One region of the Maridesulfovibrio ferrireducens genome, then DNA from elsewhere that is predicted to be linked to it. Evidence: predicted binding sites of a transcription regulator. Region 1 holds the regulator's gene; each other region holds the start of a gene.
What was found. The regulator sigma-54, encoded in region 1, starts transcription at its own class of promoters, with help from an activator protein. The targets are predictions, from matches to a motif close to CTGGCACGGNNNNTGCTT.

Region 1 (4,746 bases):
GATCATGAATTGAGTAAGTCGTAGTATCAATTACAAGATCTGCGGCCATACGAAGAGGTTCGAGAATAATTTTCTCTTCTTCCAAAGCCTGCTCAAGACCTAATTTTTTGGATTCAAGAGGGTGAGGCCTGCGTGTGGTAGCATAACGTCTGACCAATTCAGGGAGTCTGGCTTCCAAAAAGATTAGACTGGGGCAGACTCCGCTCGATCCGAGTTTTGTACAAGTGGACTGCCAATCATCAACGAAGTCCTGTTGCCGTAGGTCCATCCCGAGAACCAGGCCTCGATAATTTTCGTCCTTACCTTTAAAAAGTTCAACGAGCCTTGCCAGCATGCTTGCAGGAAGCCCGTCAACGCAAAAAAAACGTAAGTCCTCAAAAACCTTCAAAACTGTTGATTTTCCGGCTCCGGAAAGGCCGCTGACAACAATAACCGGAAACGAGTCTGCACTTTCCACCTAAAAGACCTCCGTGATGCCCTCGATTAAGTGATATTAAGTAGAGTCAACAAGTCTTGTGGGTTCTGCGCATTTATGAACGCATCTCTAAAATTGTTATCCTTAAGCTGTCTGGATATTTGGGCAAGGACTTTTAAGTGGCTTCCAGCTCCCTGCTCAGGAGCCAGAACCATAAAAAATATCTGGCACGGCTTAGCGTCAAGAGCTTCAAAATTAACTCCTGCCCCACTTCTACCAACAACCACTGCAATATTTTCAAGACAATCCAATTTACCGTGGGGGATGGCAATGCCATCCCCTATACCGGTTGTTCCTAATTTTTCACGAGACATAAGGACTTGGAGAGCACTCTCGACATCTAGCTCAAGCCCTGTGGCCTTAAGCGCTGTCACCATTTCTCTCAGAACTCCGCTCTTATCAGAGCTTTCGAGTTCATAAATCACAAGATCCTTATCCAAATTATCATTTATTATCATCAGTTAGTATCCTGGATCAATCAACCCAAAGTCGCCATTCTTGCGACGGTAAATAACATTTATAGCTTCAGTATCAGCATTTCTAAAGACAAGGAACTCATTGTCGAGAGTCTGCAACTGCATTGCGGCTTCGTCAACCGCCATAGGCTTTGGTACAAACTGATCAGTTTCAACAATAGTCGGTTCAGAATTATCTTCTTCTTCGGTTGTGAAGCTGATTACGTCCATACGAGCCGGAGCAACGTCCTTACGCCTGTGGCTTCTCATCTTATCGCGCATGCGTCTGAGCTGAACTTCAAGCTTAGCTAGAACCAAATCAACAGTTGAATACATATCTTCCGATGCTTCATATGCTGAGATATGAATATTATCGGAACTGAAAAGGACTTCAGCAACATGTCTAATCTTATCAACTGATAAAATGACCTGCATTTCAGTATTGTCCGGATTTGTTATAAACTTATCAAGCTTTGCAAATCTGGTGTTAGCATATTCCTTCAGGTGGTCGGAGGGGTCAAAGTTCTTAAAAGTAAATGCAACATTCATATGGATACTCCTTGAGTAAAGGGTGAATATGCTTTTCTACCGAACTGCTAGAATACCTGCTTCCTCTTAGAAGAGGAACGAATTCCCATTGCAGTCCTGTATTTTGCTACAGTCCTTCTGGCGATGTTGACCTCAAGTTCATCCTTGAGCATCTCGGCAATTTTTTCATCACTCAGAGGTTTTTTACTATTTTCTTCGCTGATTAGTTTCTTAATCAGCGCCTTAACCGATTCGGACCCGACCTGCGAACCATCATCAAGTCCGAGAGCACTATTAAAGAAAAATTTAAGTTCATAAATCCCATGCGGCGTCGAAACATACTTACTTGTCGTAATTCGACTTACAGTGGATTCATGCATTTCAATATCTTCAGCCACCTCTTTAAGAATAAGCGGTTTAAGCTTGGATACTCCACTTTGAAAGAACCCTCTCTGAAACCTTACAATTGAGTCCAGAACTTTATAAAGTGTACGTTGTCTCTGATAAAGGCTCTTCATAAGCCACTGTGCAGAGCGCATCTTCTCCTGGAAATATTCTTTATCTTCTCCCTTAGTCGAAGCCAGAGTCTCTACATAAAATGAATTCATCTGTAACTTAGGGAGACCGTCCTCATTAAGGACTATAACAAAATCTCCGTCATATTCATATACATAAGCATCAGGACTGACATAGAAAGAATCCCCACCCGAAAAACTTGCCCCCGGAAGCGGATCAAGAGTCTGCATCAGATCAAGATAGCTCTTGAGGTCTTCCATACTAAGCTTAAACTTTCTCGCAAGAGGCTTATAACGATTCTTCTCAAGATCCTCTAAATGATCCCGAACCAGCGAAACAAGAATCGGATCATCATCAAGGCGTAAAACCTCTAATTGAATAAGCAAACATTCCTGAGGGGTACGTGCTGCAACCCCTACTGGATCGAATCTCTGAATCCGAGAGAGCACTCGTTCAACATCTTCGAATTCAGCATAACAGGTTTCACAAATTTCATCCAACTCAATCCGTAAGAATCCACCATTGCTAAGATTACCTATTATGCACTCACCGATGGCGACTTCCTTATCTGTAAAATTCGAGAGACACATCTGCCATGCTAAATGGCCTTCTAAAGTGGTGGCCTTAGTCATCCTCGCTTCGAAAGACATTCCTTCTTCAAGAGACTCTGACTCTCTTGTCCCGGCCTGCTTGGAAGTACTCGAAAATTCTCCCAGATAATTATCCCAATCAGCTTCGCGGGAAATAGCCGCATCTTCTAAAGTCGCTGTGCCGGATTCCGCGTCAGGGCTGTCTGTACGCTCCAAAGCTTCAGCTTCTTCAAGTATAGGATTTTCAAGTAACTCCTGCTGAACAGTATCAAGCAGTTCTAATCGGGAAAGTTGCAACAACTTAATTGCCTGCTGCAACTGAGGAGTCATCACCAGCTGCTGAGAAAGCTTTAATTGTTGTCTAAGTTCCAGTCCCATATTTTCCTGCCACCCTATGATATGCTTAAGCAGTATCTTTTACATTTTTCTAATCGAATAAAATTAACCTGTAACTATTTTCAAAAAAAATATTTTAATCTTCCTTGAACTTGATTAAAGTATGCCACACTAAGAAAGCTCATGCAAGAATTAGTACAGATTTGCCCGTAATTTCAGGATCTTTTAACCTAAAATTATTCACATGAAAAAAGTGTACCAATGTTCAGCCTTACTGTAAATCGGCAATGGTAAATTTACTGAAAAAGGAGAGTTTGTATAATAAAAATAAGATATGAAAAAGAGGGACTGGTACTGAAAAAAGAAAAAAAGACAGGTAAATAAAAAGATGAAAAAACAACAAATCAGAGACTGAAACTATCTCCAAGATACAACCTGCGTGCCTTAGTATTTTTTACAATACTTTCCGGCGCACCGTTTAGAATTACGCGGCCTTCATATACCAAGTAGGCGCGATCACATATACTTAATGTTTCACGTACATTATGATCAGAAATAAGAATACCGAGTCCCATGTCTTTCAAAGAAGAAATAATATCCTGAATTTCAATAACGGCAATAGGATCAATCCCTGCAAACGGCTCATCAAGCAGAATAAACTTAGGATCATTAATAAGAGCTCTGGCTATTTCCAGCCTGCGACGTTCACCGCCTGAAAGGTAAAGCGCTTTCTGTTCTGCCAGACGTAAAATTCCGAGCTGATCTAAAAGTTCGTTAGCTCTCATGGGAATATCTTTCCCGGAAAGACCGGTATGCTCGATAATTATTTCCAAATTTTTACGAACCGAAAGTTTCTTAAATATAGAACTTTCCTGCGGAAGATAACTGATTCCATGTCTGGCCCTTTCATGCAGAGGCCAACTGGTAATCTGGTTTTTATTAAGATAAACATCGCCGGAAGTAGGTTTAACGACTCCCACAAGCATATAGAAAGTGGTGGTTTTACCTGCTCCGTTAGGACCAAGCAAACCGACAACTTCACCTTCCTTAACATTTAAGCTTATGCCACGGACAACTTCTTTCTGCCCGTAGCTCTTAACCAGCTTGTTAGCGATTATCGAAGACATATAAATCCTATAAAATTAGTTAATAAAAAACTATGGAGCAACATTTTTAGGAGTAAAGAAGATTGCTTCAACAGGCTTATCCCCGCCGACAACTTCAGAACGGTTATCTTTCAGATAGAACTTGATCAAATTACCTTGAACAAGATTCGGACCGTCTTGAAGCTTTGCATTACCTTCCATCAAAATAATCGAATCAACCACAACAAAGGTCAGTTTTTCACATGATCCTTTACGGTTATTCATATTCACCTTGACCCTGCCCTTTGCCACAATTTCTTTAATTTTATCTTGAGTGTCTTTAAGAGAATCGCCACCGGCCTTTAAAAAAGCTGTCAGCGTATCCGATGTCAGTGTAACATCAAGCCTTACGACTTTTACATTGCCGGAAAAAGTGATTCGATTCTTGTTTTCACTGAAAGTCATTTTTTTAGAAGTGATTTTAATAGGCACTTCATCCGGTCCGCCGGGAATTCTTTTCTTAGCAGGTCTATCTTTCTTTACTTCGACCGGAGGCTCAGCATTTAAATACGCCTTATAAACATATCCAACAAGGAGACTGTCACTTTCGGCTGTTGCTCCAGCCTTAAAGACAGGAAACCATTTACCTTCTTCCGGCCCGACAAGTACAGCCTGCCCGACTTCCAGTTTGTCGACGATAAGAGACTTCGCATTAGGCTCGGAGCGGACATTAAGTACAGCCGAAGCAAACATGGTTTCAG
Region 2 (4,746 bases), 660 kb from region 1:
AAGTTTGTCGAATATATCAATAATGATGTTAAGTAATTCAGCAGTGAAGGGAATTTCGTTTTTGAAAATACGGTCAAGAACAGATCCGATCTTACTTGCAATGAGGCTTATATTGCTAAGTTCAAGCAGTGCTGCACTTTCTTTTAAAGAGAGAGTTATGGCGTAAATCTGTGCAACAGAGGAGCCTGCGGGAGAGCTTGTTTTTTCCAGTTTGATAAGTTCCGTTTCAATCTGATCAAGTTTGTCTAGAGATTGTTCAACGAAAAGTTGCAGTGTAGAGTCATTGTTAGTGTCCTCAGTCATAAAAACCTCCACTTTGAGCATTCAATATTTTTAAGCTTATGCTGATCCGAATCAGATTAGTTCTGTTTTTATAAAAAATACAATTATAAAAGGATATCCGTTTCTGACTGACTATACCTGAACTTTAACTTATAAGAAAATAAGTTTTATCTTTTTTGTAGCCTGTCTATCAAAAAAGTAAACATGGTTTGTTGTTTTGGGTTGCGCTTTTCGCAAGGGTGCTTCATATTAATTAATCATATACATAGGGTGTTATAGTAGTGCTTATTAAACACGCGTCTAGTATGATATGATTTAAATAAATTTAATTCCATAAGGGGTTGAAATGGTAGCTTTTTTTACTGCCAGTGAAGTTGTTGAACTGGCTATGCGCATTGAGCAGAAAGGACAGGCGTTTTATCTGCTTGCGGCTGATGAAGCTGAAGATCCTGCAGCAAAAGAGTTTTTTGATTTTTTTGCTGAGGAAGAATCCAGACATGAGCTGTTTTTCAGAGGGATGCGAGATAGGTTAGGACACATTGAAATTCCTCCTGGAAGCGACTTTGAAGAATATACTCAGTATGTAATGGCTTTGATTGACTCGCATGATGTCTTCAATTTTGATTATACTACTGCGTTTAAATCTGGTGATTTTAGTTTTGAAGATGCGATAAGAATTGCTATGCGCTTTGAAAAGGATACCATTCTGCTTTATAATGAGCTTAAAAAAATGGTTCCTGAGTCGGAGCAGCAGTTTGTTGAGGAATGTATTGATGAAGAACGCGGTCATCTGCTTCTCTTGGCAGCGAAACTTAAATGATGATGCCCCTCGGCTGATCATATTTGATTTAGTCTGTAAAAAACCCCTGCAAATCATATGATTTGCAGGGGTTTTATGTTTATTTCAGATTATGTCTTGTAATTATTTCTTAACACCTAATGTGGTGTTTATTAGCTGATCTTGAGTCGTGATAACTTTAGAGTTCGCCTGATAACCTCGTTGCGTAAGAATCATGGACCCGAATTCTCTGGCAAGGTCAACGTTTGAAGTTTCGAGATTACTACCGAGAATTGAACCCAGACCCTTCTTTTGCGCGACGCCTTCAATTGCGGCTCCTGAGGCATCGGTTGCGCCGAAATAGTTTGAACCTTCACGCCTCAGTCCGTATTCGCTCTTAAAATTGTATAAATTGATCTTATACAGGTCTGTGCTAAGCCCGTTTGAGAACTTACCAGATAAGATTCCTTCAGAATTTACAGACACATTTTGCAGATATCCTTCACCGAAACCATCCTGTGACTGGCTGATAGTAGAGGATGAACCATAGTAGTTCGTGGTGCTGAGAGCATCAATATTGCCGTTTTCCATTGTTGGCAGACCAGAAGCGTTGCTTCCTACTTCAGCAGCAGAAGCTCCGGGAGTATTCCATGAACCTGAAGCTGACTTAACTCCTAAATCTATTGAGATCTGCTGAACACTTGCTTCACCCGTGGCTCCTTTAAGAGCTGTAGATAAAGTAGGTTCCCCGTCTGTATTAAAGTTTGTCAGAGTCCAGTTATTTAAGTCTTTCGGGCTTCCTGCAGCGTTACTGCTTAGACTGTATGCTGTTTGATTCAGCAGAGTTCCGTCTCCGGCAAATGTGAGTGTTCCGGTCATGAGAAGGCCGGCAGAGGATGTTGCTGCTGTGGAAGTTCTACCGTCACTTCCCGGAGGAACTGTAACAATATATTCCCAGTATTCTTTATCAGACGGGCCACTTTCAGAAGGCGTTACTTTGTCATAGTATACCGTCATATCCATTTTATTACCGCTCTTGTCGAATATTTGAATTGCAGAGTGGTAGGCAAATTTATCGGCTGCCAGAGGCATTTCTTTTGTTCCGTCCCAGTCGTTAAGTAACGAAAAGAAGGGCGCAGCGGGGTTTTGGCTGTTATCGATGGCGCCTGAGTCCAGGTTAGTTTTCATTGAAACATCGGAAGTGGCTTTAGGGTCGGATTTTACGACCAAGATTGTCTGGCCGGAAGCATTTTTTTCTTCCTTCATAGGTAAAGCTACGTTTACGGAGGTTGTTCCGATATTGCCGTCGCTGTCTATTGCATACCCTTGAAGCGCATTGGTGTGTGGATCTACAAGAAGTCCGTTTTTATCAAAGTGAAAATTACCTGCACGAGTATAATGGCTGAGTCCGCTGTCTTGTTCCGCAACTCTGAAAAATCCCTGTCCACCGATTGCAAGGTCAGTGCTGGAGGAAGATCTTTCAAAAGATCCTTCCGCAAAATTTATTCGGGTTGAAGAAACGCGGACACCCATACCGATCTGTCCGGCTGTATTGGAGCTGCCGCCCGCAACAACACCTGAGATTGTCCCGGTAGCTGTCTGACTTTGAAGGTTTTCAAGAAAAGTATTACCGCTTTTGTAGGCAGTAGTGTTTACGTTAGCAAGGTTACTACCCGCCTGCTGGAGCAGCATGCTGTGAGCCTTGATCCCGGAAGCTCCTGTGTACATTGCGCTGAAACCCATTAGAAAACTCCTTGCAGGATGCGGCTATGTTGACTCCGCACGCACCCGTTTGCCTTATTGCCGGAAAATATCTCCGGTTAGTTATTGATAAGCAAGGTGTGTGCCTAATGTTGAAGTATAGCTAAATCAAGATGTTACAAGAGCTGTGGGTAGTGAAAGGTAGGCAAAAAAATCCATACAGATAGGTAAAAAACAGTCGTTAAGTAACTACTTTTTATTTAAGAATGCACTTAGCTTTTTGCCCGGGGTAAAATCAGGGTTGATGGCAAGGCATTTATCCAGATATTCACGTGATTCTTTTATCTTACCGAGTTCGCAGAAGGAACGGGCAATATTGAAAAAAAGGTTCTCGTCATCAGAACTGAAGTTTAAAGCTCTGGAGTAAAACTCTATAGCTTCACTGAACATTTTGTTTTTTCTGAGAGAAATTCCGAAATCATTAAAGAGATGCTTATGTTCTTTTCCAAAAGCAGCATCTAGAGATATAAGCCGATTAAAAATATCCACTGCTTTTGCTTCCTCATTGCGTTCAAGGTAGCATAAGCCAATTCCGAAATTGGCCCGGATATTATTTTCGTCAATATTAAGGGCTTTATTATATTCCATTTCAGCTGTGAAAATATTGCCGAGCTGCTGCTGACGGTCAGCTTTGGCAAGTGTTTTGCTGAGCTCTTTCATGGCCGGAAAAACTGAATTGGTATAAAGTTCTAATTCAGGAGTAAAAGACTCTAGGAGCTCATCTTTACTTATAATTTGTTCAGGCCCGGAAGGGACGTGGCTGTCGTTAAGCGGACGAAGGATGATCTCTTTGTTATCGTTTTCTTCACCATAATAGAGGAACGACTGGACGACTTTTCGTTTTGTAGAACCCGTGCCGATTTCTTGTATAATTCTTGCGGAAAAAGTCCCGCGAATTTTTGGCAAGGTGAATTTTTTATCGTCCACTGTACTCATCTGGTTCATAGTGATCCTTGGATTGCAACAGAAAAAGTTTGTTTTAGTGTTTTTTGTGATGCTGCAATTAAAACATTTATCAGACGTAACACAGTTTCGTTTGTGTAACAATTTTAAAAATTAAAATAAAACTGGACTCTAATAATAAGAGCCCAGTTTTATTGATGTTTTTATGTAAAGGTTTAACTACAAAATGTAACGGGAGAGATCTCTGTCTTCAATTACATCTTTCAGTTTATCTTTAACGTAGTCTTTATCTATCAATATGGTGTCGCCGGATCTGTCCGGAGCCTCAAATGATAGCTCTGCGAGGATCTTTTCCATAATGGTGTAAAGCCTTCTGGCACCGATGTTTTCGGTATCTTCATTGATTTTCTGAGCTGTAGCGGCGACTTCTTCAAGTGCCTCCTTGCTGTAATCAATGGTGACCTGTTCTGTTTCAAGCAAAGCTTTATACTGAACTGTCAGCGCATTTTGAGGTTCAGTGAGAATTCTATAAAATTCATCTTTCCCGAGGGCAGAAAGTTCTACCCGTAAAGGGAAACGGCCTTGCAGTTCCGGAATCAGATCGGAAGGCTTGGAGAAATGGAATGCTCCGGCTGAGATGAAAAGGATGTGATCCGTTTTAACCATGCCGTACTTGGTGTTAACCACGCATCCTTCAACGATTGGAAGCAGGTCGCGCTGAACGCCTTCACGGGAAACGTCAGTGGAACCGCCTGTTTCGTGGCGTCCTGCAATTTTATCGATTTCATCAAGAAAGAGGATACCTGTTTGCTCGACACGTTCACGGGCAATTTCGGTAACATTATCCATGTCGATAAGTTTGTCTGATTCTTCCTGAATAAGGAGTTCGTATGCTTCGCGAATATTGACTTTGCGTGTTTTTTTCTTGTTGGGAAACATTTTGCCGATCATGTCGTTGACCTGCATTCCCATGTCTTCCATGCCGGGCACGGACATGATTTCAACGCCGGTTCCGCCTTGAA
Region 3 (4,746 bases), on a different contig from region 1:
TCAAATGTAGAGCGATTGAGATTGGCGGCTCGTGCAGCCTGACTGACGTTCCATTTATGTTTTTCTAAAAGTTTCAGGACATATGTTGATTCAAGTTCAGTCCATGTAAGCACAGAAATGTCCATTGCAGGGGTCTCCTTGCTGCTGGAGCGAAGAGCGGAACCTCGTTTCTGAGTCAGGGTGCTTATTGAGGGGGTAGTCACGGGAGAAGCAATGTGAGGGGGCAGGTCTGCCAGTTGAATAGTGTCTCCGGGAACCATGGCCTGAAATTGTTTAACTGCGTTTTCCAGTTCTCGAATGTTGCCCGGCCATTTATGACTTTTCATGGCGGTCCTAGCTTCAGGGGTTAATTTTTTAGGCAGCATGTGGCTGAAGGAAGCTTCTCTGGTTAAGAAGTATTCGGTCAGCAGGGGAATGTCTTCTTGTCTTTCGTTTAGGTTGGGGAGCTTCAGAGGTAAAACATTCAATCGGTAATAAAGATCTTCTCTGAACCGTCCAGAGCGTACTTCTTCTTCCAGTTTACGGTTCGTTGCTGAAATTATGCGAACATTTACCTTGCGGGTGCGAGTTCCTCCGAGTGGTTTTATTTCATTTTCCTGAAGAACTCTAAGGACTTTTGCCTGAAGATTGATGTCCATATCTCCGATTTCATCAAGGAAAACAGTTCCTTCGTCTGCTGCTTCAAAAAGCCCTAACTTGTTTGCAGTAGCTCCGGTGAAAGCTCCTTTTACATATCCGAACAATTCACTTTCAAGAAGGTTCTCCGGTATCGCGCTACAGTTCTGGGTTAAAAAAGGTTTATCAGCCCGTCCGCTTTGGGCATGGATTTCTTGGGCGAAAAGTTCCTTACCTGTTCCGGATTCCCCGGAAATAAGGACCGGATAGTTTGTTGCGGCGTAATTTTTAACAAGCTTAAGAGCTTTATTGACTGAGGCGCTTTTGCCCACAATAGAGTTTTTTTCTCTCAGGCAGCTTAAAGTCCTGCTGAGTTGTGCGTATTTGCGCTGTTGTGTTTGAAATTCTAAAGAATTGCGCAGGGCTATAGACCCTATATCTACAACATCTTGAAGCATTGTGAGATATTCAGGATTCAGGTTTAAGTGATCTCCGTCCGAACTGGTATCAATGACCTGAACCGCTCCGTAGACTTCTTTGCCTTTAAGTAGAAGCGGAAAGCATAATATATGTTTACTTTTCACTTTAAAATTATGTTCAAACTGGCTGTTGTGTCTGGTATCTGCTCCAGCTTCAGCGATAGTCATTTTGCCGTTTTGAATGACCCACCCTACAATGCTTTTTTTGTTAGGATTAAGCTTGATACCTTTAAGTTCTTCACTTTGATGGCCTAGAGCTTCAACACATTCATACATGTTGTCCCGTTCAATCCAAAGCGAACCCCGCTCAACATTTTGTAGTTTCAAAAGTAGGTTGAGAATGGTTTTCTGTAATTTTTCAGGGTCCAGTTCTTGCGATAATTCTTTGTAGTCGTCGATTGAAATGGTCATTTGTTTTTTTCTTTTGTCGTGTTTGTGTTATTTGGGTTTTTTTATGATATATCGTAAAGTTAATGAATTATCAAGGTTTGAAAAGAAGGAGATGGGATAGTTTTAAAATAACAAGAACGGTGGCCTGTATAGTGTGGCGCTCTTTTTAACGTAAATATCAAGTTTTGGCATGGATGGTGCTTTAAGGAAGTTAGCTTGTTAGTCAAGTATGGACCGGGGGACCCACTCCACCTCCCCGACCCCTTCGGGTCTCCCCGGTTCACAATCCTCTTAAGATAATCCGGTTGAGTTGTTCAGTATATAAGATGGAGTGATTTTTTCATGAATAATATTGAAAGCCTGCTTACAGTTCACAGGCAAGATATGGAACTGCTTCGAGGCGAATCCCGTCAGGCCAGATCTCTCAGAACAATAAAAGACCGCGAAATGAATAGAGAATTTAAGGCTCTCCGGTCAAAGATTGCAGCGGAAATGCCTAAGTCTGTGACTGCTTCTTTTATACTTCGCGGGCCTGTCACATTTATGCTTACTCTTCTGGCTGTACTTAGTTTTTAATTCGAAAAGTTAGGGTTTCCCAAAAAGGCTCGATAGCTAAGTTGTTTCAAGGTGGGCAGTACCTTGCGTACAGGATGTAAGCTCGGGTTATGCCCGTGTTATTACTCCTGGCCCTCGAGTCTTTTTGAGTAGTTCTAATTTATTCGTTATTTTAAATTTTTATGTCCAGTCTTGTTTTATCCTGTCTCGTCTTTTCTATTTGTCTTTACCCTTCTTTATATGATCAGCGGGAGCCGTTAAGAAAGGCTTTGGCTGTTTTTCTGAGATTTTCATCCCAATCTGCGGACAGAGGGTCTGCGACCAGAATTCTTGCACCTATTGAAGAGGCGATTGCCTGTGCGCTCTTCCTTGAGAATTGCGGCTGAATGAATATGGTTGAGACTGAATTCTTACGGGCAAAATCAATTATATGAGTCATTTCTTTAGGGCTGGGTTCTTTGCCTTCCAGTTCGATAGGTATTTGTCTGAGTCCGTAAGCTCTTGCGAAATATCCCCATGAAGGGTGGTAGACCATAAAGCTTTGCTGGTTGGTTGAGCCCTTGAAGGTGTTAATCAATTCATTGTCCAGCTCATCAATCTCTTCAGCAAATGTATAATAATTTTTCCTGTAAATATTTGCGTTTTGAGGGTCTGCTTCTATCAGAGAGTCTCTGATTTGAATGGATAGGATTCTGACCAGAGGCGGAGACAGCCATATGTGCGGGTCTGTGAGGAAATTTTCGCTATGGTCACGATGTTCTTTTTCTCCGTGGAGATGTTCCTGCATTGGTTGTTTGACGACGCATTCACTGAGATGAACGATTTTTAAGTTCGTATTTGCAGATTTAAATCTTGGAAGCCATGCCTGCTCAAACGGAACCCCTATGGCGAAATAGATAGCCGCTTTGCTGAGCTGCGCCATTTGTCGAGGCTGTGGCTCGTATATGGCAGGGCTACGGCCCGGTCTGACCATTATATTTACATCAACTAGATCTCCTCCAATTTTTTTTACAAAATACTTCTGTGGAACAATGGAAACCGTCACCTGTAAAGGAGCGGTGTGCGCAACTGTGCCGATTAACAGAAGCGCGATCGTAAATATGTATTTCAATTTGCAAGCGGACATGAGCTTCTCCATGTAAAAGATAAGAAATCAGTTAGCTGTATATTCGATGAACAGGTAAGGAATAATGTTAACTTTTTATAAATGATTTGGATAAATTTATCCCATTTGGGGTGAAAAACAAGTAGAATGATGCGGTGTTTCTTTTATATGGAAGCACCGCTTTCTTTTTGTCTAAAATGTATAAAATCCTTCCTCATCTCTGCATTTAATGTTCACCAAATGTCAAATATGTATAATTTGACTTATTTTGTTCTTATTTGGCACGAAGAGTGCTCTATACGTTTAGAATATGCGTATCTGAATTAGTTTTTTGCAAAATTGGCAAATATTATGTTTTTTGACGATATCAAAATACATAAATGTAAAAAATAGTAAAATGTCGAGATGAGTGGGAGGGTTTAAAAATGAATGCAGCGGATACTTCATTTATTCTTATTTGTGCCGCCTTGGTAATGTTTATGACTCCGGGGCTTGCACTTTTTTATGCGGGCATGGCGCGGAATAAAAATGTTTTGGGCACCATAATGCAGAGTTTTGTGATGCTCGGTCTTGTTTCAATTATATGGGCCGTCATCGGTTATACTCTGGCCTTTGGCGATGATATCGGCGGTATTATCGGTGGAATGAATTTCTTTGCTCTGGACGGTGTTGGAATTGATACGCTGAACAGTCCGGCTGATAATCTGCCCCATCTTTTATTTATGATTTTTCAGGGTATGTTTGCGGTCATTACCCCTGCGCTTATCACAGGAGCTTTTGCTGAGCGTATGAAATTTAAGGCTCTTCTGATCTTTTCTTCTTTATGGATCATTTTTGTATACGCCCCCATGTGTCATTGGGTTTGGGGCGGAGGCTGGATGGGGGAAAGAGGTGCGCTGGACTTTGCTGGAGGAGCCGTTGTCCATATGAGTTCAGGAGCAGCAGCTCTTGCAGCCTGCTTAGTGATCGGAAAAAGAAAAGGGTACGGAAAGAGGTCATTCATTCCGCATAATCTGCCTATGACTTTGCTCGGAGCAGGGATTTTGTGGTTCGGGTGGTTCGGATTTAACGCAGGCAGCGCTCTTGCTGCAAACGGTATTGCAGCAAATGCTTTTGTGACAACTCACCTCGGAGCCGCCGCCGGACTTCTCGGCTGGTTGCTTGCTGAAAGTTTGCATGGTGGCAAAGCGACAACTTTGGGGGCGGCTTCCGGTGCTGTCGCAGGGCTTGTTGCTATTACTCCTGCTGCCGGATTTGTCACGCCGATGGCTGCAATTCTTATTGGATTCGGCGGCGGTATAATCTGTTATGGTGGCATTCTGTTGAAATCTATTCTTAAGTATGATGATTCCCTCGACGTTGTAGGAATTCATGGCCTTGGTGGAACATGGGGCGCAATTGCAACCGGTCTTTTCGCGAGCGTGGGGGCAGAGGGTTTGTTTTACGGAAATCCTGCACAGCTTTGGATTCAGCTTGAATCTGTTGTCTGCACATGGGGGTATTGCTTCGTCATGAGCTGGATACTTCTTAAAGTCGTCGATGCTGTTTGCGGCCTTCGCGTCAGCGAAGAAGCTGAGTCCATCGGACTTGATGTCGCGGAGC

Region 2: the regulator sigma-54 is predicted to act here: its motif matches at 2,893-2,910, upstream of BLT41_RS07875 (flagellar hook protein FlgE).
Region 3: the regulator sigma-54 is predicted to act here: its motif matches at 3,423-3,440, upstream of BLT41_RS04325 (ammonium transporter).

What each region holds. Positions count from the first base shown of each region.
Region 1 is NZ_FNGA01000002.1:5,500-10,245, forward strand. Features, by position in the region: gene rapZ (RNase adapter RapZ) at 1-457, opposite strand, end outside; gene BLT41_RS04795 (PTS sugar transporter subunit IIA) at 484-933, opposite strand; gene hpf (ribosome hibernation-promoting factor, HPF/YfiA family) at 937-1,479, opposite strand; gene rpoN (RNA polymerase factor sigma-54) at 1,527-2,942, opposite strand; gene lptB (LPS export ABC transporter ATP-binding protein) at 3,305-4,027, opposite strand; gene BLT41_RS04815 (LptA/OstA family protein) at 4,058-4,746, opposite strand, start outside.
Region 2 is NZ_FNGA01000002.1:670,086-674,831, reverse strand. Features, by position in the region: gene BLT41_RS07885 (pyridoxal phosphate-dependent aminotransferase) at 1-303, opposite strand, end outside; gene BLT41_RS07880 (ferritin family protein) at 629-1,102, shown strand; gene BLT41_RS07875 (flagellar hook protein FlgE) at 1,205-2,803, opposite strand; gene BLT41_RS07870 (tetratricopeptide repeat protein) at 3,011-3,766, opposite strand; gene hslU (ATP-dependent protease ATPase subunit HslU) at 3,944-4,746, opposite strand, start outside.
Region 3 is NZ_FNGA01000001.1:956,403-961,148, forward strand. Features, by position in the region: gene BLT41_RS04310 (sigma-54-dependent Fis family transcriptional regulator) at 1-1,505, opposite strand, end outside; gene BLT41_RS04315 (hypothetical protein) at 1,827-2,060, shown strand; gene BLT41_RS04320 (metal ABC transporter solute-binding protein, Zn/Mn family) at 2,284-3,165, opposite strand; gene BLT41_RS04325 (ammonium transporter) at 3,570-4,746, shown strand, end outside.